3 regions of the Streptomyces sp. NPDC002018 genome follow, and region 2 is predicted to be linked to each of the others. Evidence: riboswitches for the same ligand, from Rfam matches in the RefSeq annotation. Region 2 holds a riboswitch; each other region holds the start of a gene.
What was found. A riboswitch is a leader RNA that binds a small molecule or an ion and turns the genes downstream of it on or off. The one in region 2 is predicted to bind thiamine pyrophosphate.

Region 1 (3,267 bases), on a different contig from region 2:
TCGCCCAGACGGTGGTGTCGAGCCGTACGCCCCACAGCTCGTCGAGCAGTCCGCCGCGCCCGAGCAGCGCCAGGAAGGCCGTACCGACGACCACGGTCGGCAGGACGAACGGCACGGTGACCACCGCGCGCAGCAGATGTCTGCCGGGGAAGTCGAAGCGCGCGAAGACATACGCCCCGGGCAGCGCGATCAGCAGGGTGAGCGCGGTGGAGGCGAGCGCCTGCCAGGTGGTGAACCACAGGACGTCGAGGATGTCGGGACGGCTCAGTACGTCACCGACGCGGCCGGGGCGCCAGACGCCGTCGGCCGTGAGCCCCCGGCCGACGATCGAGGCCACGGGATAGGCGAAGAACACCGCGAAGAACGCGACGGGCACCGCCATGAGGGCGAGCCGGACGGCGTTCGCGCGCCCGGCCCGTCCCCGGGCCCCGGTGTGCGGGGCTACTTCACCACGAGGGAGGACCACGACTGGATCCACTGCTCGCGGCCGGCGGCGATCCTGTCGGGCGCCATTGTCTCCGGCTTGTCGACCGTCGCGCCGAACCGCGTGAACAGTTCGGGCAGCGGGACGTCCTGGACGACCGGGTTGACGAACATGGTGAGCGGCATGTCCGCCTGGAACTCCGTGCTGATCAGGAAGTCCAGCAGGGCCTTGCCGCCCGCCTCGTTCTTCGCGCCCGTGAGCAGCCCGGCGAACTCGATCTGCCGGAAGCAGGTGCCGGTGGAGACCCCCGTCGGGGCCTCCTTCGGCCGCGGCTCGGCGTACAGCACCTCGGCGGGCGGGCTGGAGGCGTACGAGACGACGAGCGGGCGGTCGGCCTTGGCCTTCCTGCCGCCGGCCGAGCCCGAGAAGTTCTCGTTGTAGGCCTGCTCCCAGCTGTCCACGACCTGGACGCCGTTGTCCTTGAGCTTCTTCCAGTAGTCCTGCCAGCCGTCGTCGCCGTAGCGCGCGGCCGTGCCGAGCAGGAAGCCGAGGCCGGGCGAGGAGGTCGCGGCGTTCTCGGTGACCAGCAGATCGCGGTACCGCGGCTTGATCAGATCGTCGAAGGACCGCGGCGGCGCGAGCTTCTTGTCCGCGAAGTACTTCTTGTCGTAGTTGACACAGATATCGCCGGTGTCGACCGGGGTGACCCGGTTCTTGTCCCGGTCGAGCCGGGTGGCCGCCTCGACCCGGTCGAGGCCCTTCGCCTCGTACGGCGTGAACAGGCCGTTGTCGAGGGCGCGGGAGAGCAGGGTGTTGTCGACACCGAAGAAGACATCGCCCTGGGGCGAACCCTTGGTGAGGATCTCCTTGTTGAGGGCCTCGCCCGCGTCCCCGCTCTTCAGCACCTTGACCGTGTAGCCGGTCCGCTTCGTGAACTCCTTGAGCACGGCGGGAGAGGCGTTGAACGAGTCGTGGCTGACGAGGGTGACGGTCTTCGACGTACCGCTGCCGCCCTGACCGCCGCCGCCGGACGACGCGGAGTCGTCGGACCCGCCGCAGGCGGCGAGCGACGAGACACCGAGCGCGGCGGCGACCGCGGCGACCGCCATCCTTCTGACGCTGATGGTGCTCACTGATTTTCCTCCTGGATGTCCAGGAGAAGACGCGGCCCTGCCCGCGGTCCGGACGGACCGGACCGCGGGCAGGGCGCAACAGCTCGAGTGGTGACCGAACTTCCTACCCAGAATGACCTGGGCGAGGTTCAGAGGGTCTGCGGCCGCTGCCCGCTCTCACGGACATGTGCCACACTCTCAGCGCTGTGGCGCTCCCCTGTCGGAACATATGCAATGCGTTCGCGCCCAGGCTACATGTACCTCATGTCCGGGCTCGGTCCGGCTTCGCCTTCCGTAGGTGGCTTCCCGTACGACCGTCTCCCCCACGGTCACCATCCCGCACGGCACCCCTCACCGCGCGGCCCGCCCACCGGGGCGCCCGTGGGACTACCGCTCCGACGCGGCCAACTGCCCGCACGCTCCGTCGATCTCCTGGCCCCGGGTGTCCCGTACGGTCACGGGCACCCCGTGGGAAGCGATCGCCTCCACGAAGGCCTTCTCGTCCTCGGGGCGCGACGCCGTCCACTTCGAGCCCGGGGTCGGGTTGAGCGGGATCAGATTGACGTGCACCCGCTTGCCCTTGAGCAGCCGGCCCAGCCGGTCACCGCGCCAGGCCTGGTCGTTGATGTCACGGATCAGGGCGTACTCGATGGAGACCCGGCGGCCGGACTTCTCGGCGTACTCCCACGCCGCGTCCAGCACTTCCCGCACCTTCCAGCGTGTGTTGACCGGGACGAGGGTGTCGCGCAGCTCGTCGTCGGGCGCGTGCAGCGAGACCGCGAGCCGGCACTTGAAGCCCTCGTCGGCGAAGCGCAGCATCGCGGGCACCAGACCGACCGTGGAGACCGTGATCCCGCGCTGCGACAGCCCCAGCCCGTCGGGCTCGGGATCGGTCAGCCGGCGGATCGCGCCGACCACCCGCTTGTAGTTGGCGAGCGGCTCGCCCATGCCCATGAAGACGATGTTCGACAGCCGGGAGGGCCCGCCGGGCACATCGCCGTCGCGCAGGGCGCGCATCCCGTCCACGATCTGGTGCACGATCTCGGCGGTGGACAGATTGCGGTCGAGACCGGCCTGTCCGGTGGCGCAGAACGGGCAGTTCATCCCGCAGCCCGCCTGCGACGAGATGCACATCGTCACCCGGTCCGGATAGCGCATCAGCACGGACTCGACCAGAGTGCCGTCGTGCAGCCGCCAGAGCGTCTTGCGCGTGGTGTCGTCGTCGCAGGAGATGTGCCGCACCACCGACATCAGATCGGGCAGCAGCTCCGCCGCGAGCCTCTGACGCGCGGCGGCCGGGATGTCCGTCCACTGCTCGGGATCGTGGGTGAGCCGCGCGAAGTAGTGCTGCGAAAGCTGGTTCGCACGGAACGCCTTCTCGCCGATCGCAGCGACGGCCTCGCGGCGCTCGGCGGGGGTGAGGTCGGCGAGATGCCGCGGGGGCTTCGTGGCTCCGCGGGGCGCGACAAAAGTCAGTTCTCCAGGTACAGGCATGGTGGATCCAGTGTCGCAGACGAACGGCAGGGGGCCCGCTGCCCTGTGGACAACGGACCCCCGTACGGTATCCGGCCTGGTCGGAGACGTTCCGGCCGAGTGGAGCGAACCGGCGGCCGACGGCCACCGGGTGCCCGGTCAGGTCCCCACGAAGATCACCAGCAGCAGCCAGACCACCGGCGCCGTGGGCAGCAGGGAGTCGAGCCGGTCCATGATGCCGCCGTGACCGGGCAGCAG
Region 2 (3,267 bases):
GCTCACTGTTCGCGACCGTGCCCACATCCGACTGCGCGATCGAGAAGAGCAGCAGCAGCGGCAGCGCGGCGCCCGCGTAGGCGAGGACGAGCGTATTGACCACCGAGGCGATATGGTCCCGGCCGATACGGATACCCGCCCGGTAGAGGGCACGCGGCCCCATCGAGGGGTCGGCCTGGTGCAGCTCCCAGACCGCCGAGGTCTGGGTGACGGTCACATCGTCGAGGACACCCAGTGAGCCGATGATGACACCCGCCAGCAGCAGACCGCTCATATCGATCCCGGGATAGAGCCCGTGGATCAGCCCGGTGTTGTCGTCGGTGTTGCCGGTCAGGCTCGCCCAGCCGATGAAGAGTGATCCCAGGAGCCCGATCAGCAGCAGCGAGATCAGGGTGCCGAGGACCGCGACCGAGGTACGGGCCGTCAGACCGTGGCACATATAGAGCGCCAGCAGCATGATCGCACTGGCCCCGATCACCGCCACGACCAGCGGATTCGAGCCCTGAAGGATCGCGGGCAGGATGAACAGCGTCAGCACCGCGAACGAGACGGCGAGTGCGACCAGGGCCATGACACCACGTAGCCGCCCCACCACGACCACCGCCAGGGCGAAGATCCCCGCCAGCAGGGCCATGGGGAACTTACGGTTCACATCCGTCACGGAGTACTGGAGATCGCGGGGCGCGTCGGGTGCGTAGGCCACCACGACGCCTTGTTTCACGTGAAACTGCCGCGGTGCGTCAGGCTGGACGATCTCGATGAAGGTCCGGCCCTTCTCCTTGCCGCTGGTCACCTCGATCGTGGCCTTGACGCAATCACCGTTCTCCGCCTGCTCCGCCTCGCGCCCCTGGGGCTGCGAGGTGTCGCCGGTGGACGGGATCTGGGAGGCGTTGACGTCCTTGCAGTCCACCCGCTCGATCTGGACCACCTGACCCTGCTCGGTCTGCCGGTCGAAGCCGACACCGCTGCGTTCGTGGGCCGGCGCGCCACCCGGCCAGAACACGGCCAGCCCTACGACCACCGCGGTCGCGAACGGAATCAGGACCGCGGCGATGACCTTGCGAAGGTGCTGGGAGACCGGCGCGGCGGGGCCATGGCTGTGCGTGTGTCCATGCGATTCGTGGGTCTGCTGGGGTGAGGTCACCGACCGATCATCGCAAGAAGCAGAAGGCCCCCTGTTCAGCACGCCGGATATGACGCTAGCGTGGAGGCACCTTTTGCACACGCGGGAGCTCGGAGCACCGGGCTGAGAGGGCGCTGACTGTGTAGTCCCGGGGAGTATCCCCTGGACCCCCTGAGCTGCGCCGACCGCTGAACCTGTTACCGGGTAATGCCGGCGTAGGGAGTAGGTCTCATGACCGTTCAGGACGCACACACGCCTGCCTCCGATTCGGGAGATCCGATCGAGGCCCAGAGGTCCATCGGCTGGCACAAGGGATATGTCCAGGGCTCGCGCCCCGACCTCCAGGTGCCGGTCCGCCGGGTGCACCTCACCAACGGCCAGGACGTGACGCTGTACGACACGTCGGGGCCGTACACCGATCCCGCCGTCGAGACCGATGTACGCCGCGGTCTCGCGCCGCTGCGGGAGAACTGGATCATCGGGCGGGGCGACACCGAGGAGTACGCGGGCCGGCCGGTCCGCCCCGAGGACGACGGACTCAAGCACACGGCGCCGCGCGGGGGACTGCGCAACCTCGACGCGGTCTTTCCCGGCCGGCCGCGCCAGCCGCGCCGGGGCCGCGGCGGACAGGCGGTGACCCAGCTCGCGTACGCCCGGCGCGGGGACATCACTCCGGAGATGGAGTATGTCGCGATCCGCGAGAACGTGTCCCCGGAGACCGTGCGCGAGGAGATCGCCGCGGGCCGCGCCGTACTGCCCGCCAATGTCAACCACCCCGAGATCGAGCCGATGATCATCGGCAAGCGGTTCCTGGTGAAGGTCAACGCCAACATCGGCAACTCCGCGGTCACTTCCTCCATCGAGGAGGAGGTGGACAAGATGACCTGGGCGACGCGCTGGGGCGCGGACACGGTCATGGACCTCTCCACCGGCCGCAATATCCACACCACGCGTGAGTGGGTGCTGCGCAACTCCCCCGTGCCCATCGGCACCGTGCCGCTCTACCAGGCCCTCGAAAAGGTCGACGGCAAGGCCGAGGAACTGACCTGGGAGATCTACAAGGACACGGTCGTCGAGCAGGCCGAGCAGGGCGTCGACTACATGACGGTCCATGCCGGGGTACTGCTGCGGTACGTACCGCTGACGGCGCGCCGCAAGACGGGCATCGTCTCGCGCGGCGGCTCGATCATGGCGGCCTGGTGTCTCGCGCACCACAAGGAGTCGTTCCTGTACGAGAACTTCGAGGAGCTGTGCGAGATCCTCGCGGCCTACGACGTGACGTACTCCCTGGGTGACGGTCTGCGGCCGGGCTCCATCGCGGACGCCAACGACGAGGCCCAGTTCGCCGAGCTGCGCACGCTCGGGGAGCTGAACTCGACCGCCAAGCGGCTGGGCGTCCAGACGATGATCGAAGGGCCGGGACATGTCCCGATGCACAAGATCAAGGAGAACATCGACCTCCAGCAGGAGATTTGCGAGGAGGCGCCGTTCTACACGCTCGGCCCGCTGACGACCGATGTGGCTCCGGCGTACGACCACATCACCTCCGGCATCGGTGCGGCGATGATCGCGTGGTGGGGGACGGCGATGCTCTGCTACGTCACTCCCAAGGAGCACCTCGGTCTGCCGAACCGGGACGACGTCAAGACCGGTGTCATCACCTACAAGATCGCGGCCCATGCGGCGGATCTCGCCAAGGGCCACCCGGGGGCGCAGACCTGGGACGACGCCCTTTCCGACGCCCGGTTCGAGTTCCGCTGGGAGGACCAGTTCAATCTGGCCCTCGACCCGGACACGGCCCGGGAGTTCCACGACGAGACCCTCCCGGCCGAACCGGCGAAGACGGCCCACTTCTGCTCGATGTGCGGGCCCAAGTTCTGCTCGATGAAGATCAGCAGGAGCATCACGGAGCGGTTCGGCGGAGACGTGGAGGCGAGTCCGGAGGAGATCGAGGCGGGCATGCTCGAGAAGTCCAAGGAGTTCGCGGCGAGCGGCAACCGCGTGTATCTGCCGCTGGCGGACTGACCGCAGGCGCGCGGTGCGGGAGCGGTGGCGGCCCGGTCGGACCGCCACCGCTCACCCCGGCCGTCCGGAGCGCACACACCCGGTCCGTCCCGCGCCTGCCTGCGCCTGCCTGCTCCGGC
Region 3 (3,267 bases), on a different contig from region 2:
ACACCCGAGGGCGCGGGGGTGAGGGAGCGGACCACGAGGTCGAGGGTGGTGCCCGGGGCGAGATCACGGGACTCGCCGTTCAGGGAGACGGTCACACGGACTGAGGTGCTCATACGGTCAGCTCCCGCGGTACGGAGGTGAGGTCCTGCGGTTCGGAGGTGAAGCGGCGCGGGCTGAAGGGGCGGGCCACCTCGGGGAGTTCGCCCGTGGTCAGCACCGCCGCCAGCGCGTCGCCGGTGACGGGCGTGAGCAGCACCCCGTTGCGGTAGTGCCCGGTCGCGAGATGCAGCCCCGGCAGCGCGGTCGGCCCCAGCAGCGGCGCGTTGTCGGGCGAGCCGGGGCGCAGTCCCGCGCGGGTCTCGGTGAGCGGCAGTTCGGTGATGCCGGGGACCAGTTCATGGGCGTCCCGCAGCAGTTCGTACACCCCGCCCGCGGTGACCGTGGTGTCCCAGCCCAGTTCCTCGCTGGTGGCGCCGACGACCAGCTCGCCGTTCTCGCGCGGCACCAGATAGACCTGGCTGCCGCGCACCACGGCCCGTACCGTTCTGGACAGGAAGGGCGCGTACGGACGGGGCACCGTCAGCCGCAGGATCTGGCCCTTCACGGGCCGTACCGGCGGCAGGACCTCGTCGGGGACGCCGGCCAGCCGCCCGCTCAGACTGCCGGCCGCCAGCACCACCTGGTCCGCGGTGAGCGTGTGTCCGCCGTCCAGTACGGCGCCGGTGGCCCGGTCCCGTACGACGGAGAGCCGCTCGGCCCGGGAGCGGTGGAGGACCACCCCGGCCCGTTCGCACGCCGTGACCAGGGCCGAGGCCAGCCGGCGGGGATCGATCTGGTGGTCGCCGTCGACCCGCAGACCGCCGCGCACACCCGGCGCGAGCATCGGTTCGAGCCGTCGGCACTCGCGCCCGGTGAGCCACTCGGACGTCAGGCCCGAGCGGTGCTGGAGGGCGTGGAGCTCGCGCAGTTCGGCGCGGTCGTCGGTATCGAGGGCGACGGCGAGTGTGCCGCAGGCCCGGTAGCCGGTGTCCTGGCCGCTCGCCTCCTCCAGTTCGGCCACGAACGCCGGATAACGCTCCGCCGAGGCGAGATTGAGCCCCAGCAGGAGCTGCTCCCCGTGGTGGAGTTCGGTGACGGCGGCCAGCATGCCCGCCGCGACCCGCGCGGCGCCACCGCCGGGATCGGGGTCGGCGACGGCGGTCCGCAGTCCGTGCCGCGCGGCCCGCCAGGCCGTGACCAGGCCGATGATCCCGCCCCCGATGACCAGGACATCGGAGCCGGTCTTCTCCTGAGACGACTGCATGGGCTTCCAGCCCCTCCCTTCGCCGGCATGACCCGGATCAGGTTCGTACGGTCGGAGGCCGCTCCAGCCTCCCTCTCAGCCCGGTGCGTCCGGGCTCCCGCGAGGTAGTGTCGACGGCCAGCCTAACGCGCGGCCCGCCGCGGGGTAAGGCCGTCCGGCCGCGGCGCAACCGTGCGGCGGCGGTCCGGCCGTGCGGGGTCCGTGCGGCCGGTCCGGCGGGAACCGGAGCCGGACAGCCCATCCCCCGACGGCCCGTCGGCTGCTTAAGGTGACCGGATGAGTGAGCAGCGGGAACAGCCGGGCGTCGTCATCGTCGGTGCGGGCATGGCGGGGGTGCAGACCGCCGTGGCCCTGCGGGAGAAGGGCTTCGAGGGCCCGGTCACTCTGATCGGCGCGGAACCCCATCCGCCGTACGACCGGCCCCCGCTCTCCAAGGCGGTGCTGCTGGGCACGGTGGACGGTTCGGCCTTCGACATCGACTTCGAGGCGCTCTCCGTGGAGCTGAGGCTCGGTGTGGAGGTGACCGGCCTGCGCCCGGACGCGCGGGAGGTCGACACCGGGGCCGGGCCCGTCCCGTACGACCTCCTGGTCCTCGCCACCGGCGCGGAGCCGGTCGGGCTGCCCGGCGCCGGGTCGGTGCCCGGTGTCCATCTGCTGCGCACACTGGACGACGCGGAGGCGCTGCGGCCCGTCCTGGAACGGCGGGACGGGATCGTGGTCGTCGGCGCGGGATGGATCGGCGCGGAGTTCACCACCGCCGCCCGCGAGGCCGGGTGTGCCGTGACGGTCGTAGAGGCGGCGGACCGGCCGCTTCCGGGCGCCCTGCCCGCCGAGGTCGCCGCGCCCATGACGCACTGGTACGCGGAGAGCGGCGCCGAACTGCTGACGGGCGTGCGGGTGGCCGGTGTCGAGCCGGGCACGGTGGTGCTGGCGGACGGCCGGCGGCTGCCCGCCGACGCGGTGGTCGTGGGCATCGGGGCGCGCCCCTCGACGGGCTGGCTGGCCGGTTCCGGGATCGCGCTGGGCCCGGACGGGGCGGTCGTCGCGGACGAGCGGCTGGCGACGTCCCTGCCCGATGTGTACGCGGTCGGTGACTGCGCGTCCTTCCCGTCCGCCCGTTACGGCGAGCGACTGCTCGTGCACCACTGGGACAACGCGCTCCAGGGCCCCCGTACGGTCGCCGCCCAGGCCGTCGGCGAGACCGGGCGGCGCTACGATCCCGTGCCGTACTTCTGGTCGGAGCAGTTCGGCCGGTTCGTGCAGTACGCGGGCCATCACACGGAGACGGACACACTGGTGTGGCGCGGCGATCCGGCGGAGGCCGCCTGGTCGGTGGTGTGGCTGCGGGACGGCGCGCTGGTGGCGTTGCTCGCCGTCGGCAGGCCGCGTGACCTGACGCAGGGCCGCAAGCTGATGGAGACGGGCGCACGGCTGGACGGGGCGCGGGCCGCCGATCCGGCCGTACCGCTGCGGCAGGCCGTTCTCTGACGCGAGGACGGGCCGCAGGCGCCGGTCCGGGACGGGTTCTGTGCCGGTCGGGACGGGTTCTGTGCCGGTCCCGGACAGGTTCTGTGGCGGTCCCCGGCCGGGTGCGGTGGCTGCTCCGGGCGGAGCCGGTTCGTGGCGTCTGTCAGTCCGGGATGGCACGCTTGTCCTGTGACCGAGATTGACGCAAAGATCGATGCTCTCGTCCCCGCCTGGCTCCACCTGCCCGACATCGCGGAAGCCCTCGATGTCGAGGTGACCCGTGTGCGCCAGTTGGTGAAGGAAGGGCAGCTCATCGCCGTGCGCCGCGGCGAGAACAGGACGCTCCAGGTGCCCGCAGCCTTCATCGACGGCGGCAAGGTCGTCAAGGGCCTCGCCGGGACCCTGACGCTGCTGAGGGACGACGGCTTCGCCGACGAAGAGATGCTCGAATGGCTCTTCACCCCCGACCCGACCCTGCCGGGCACGCCCGCGCAGGC

Region 1: it holds a riboswitch for thiamine pyrophosphate, as region 2 does, so the genes downstream of both, ACFYYH_RS09915 (thiamine ABC transporter substrate binding subunit) here and thiC (phosphomethylpyrimidine synthase ThiC) in region 2, are expected to answer to the same signal.
Region 3: it holds a riboswitch for thiamine pyrophosphate, as region 2 does, so the genes downstream of both, thiO (glycine oxidase ThiO) here and thiC (phosphomethylpyrimidine synthase ThiC) in region 2, are expected to answer to the same signal.

The regions. Positions count from the first base shown of each region.
Region 1 is NZ_JBIASO010000005.1:90,209-93,475, forward strand. It holds gene ACFYYH_RS09910 (ABC transporter permease) at 1-382, opposite strand, end outside; gene ACFYYH_RS09915 (thiamine ABC transporter substrate binding subunit) at 442-1,533, opposite strand; TPP riboswitch at 1,640-1,765, opposite strand; gene rlmN (23S rRNA (adenine(2503)-C(2))-methyltransferase RlmN) at 1,924-3,030, opposite strand; gene ACFYYH_RS09925 (phosphatidate cytidylyltransferase) at 3,169-3,267, opposite strand, start outside.
Region 2 is NZ_JBIASO010000026.1:23,658-26,924, forward strand. It holds gene ACFYYH_RS30790 (YibE/F family protein) at 1-1,144, opposite strand, end outside; TPP riboswitch at 1,216-1,362, shown strand; gene thiC (phosphomethylpyrimidine synthase ThiC) at 1,355-3,148, shown strand.
Region 3 is NZ_JBIASO010000009.1:49,469-52,735, forward strand. It holds gene thiS (sulfur carrier protein ThiS) at 1-113, opposite strand, end outside; gene thiO (glycine oxidase ThiO) at 110-1,303, opposite strand; TPP riboswitch at 1,301-1,414, opposite strand; gene ACFYYH_RS16755 (NAD(P)/FAD-dependent oxidoreductase) at 1,580-2,791, shown strand; gene ACFYYH_RS16760 (Rv2175c family DNA-binding protein) at 2,960-3,267, shown strand, end outside.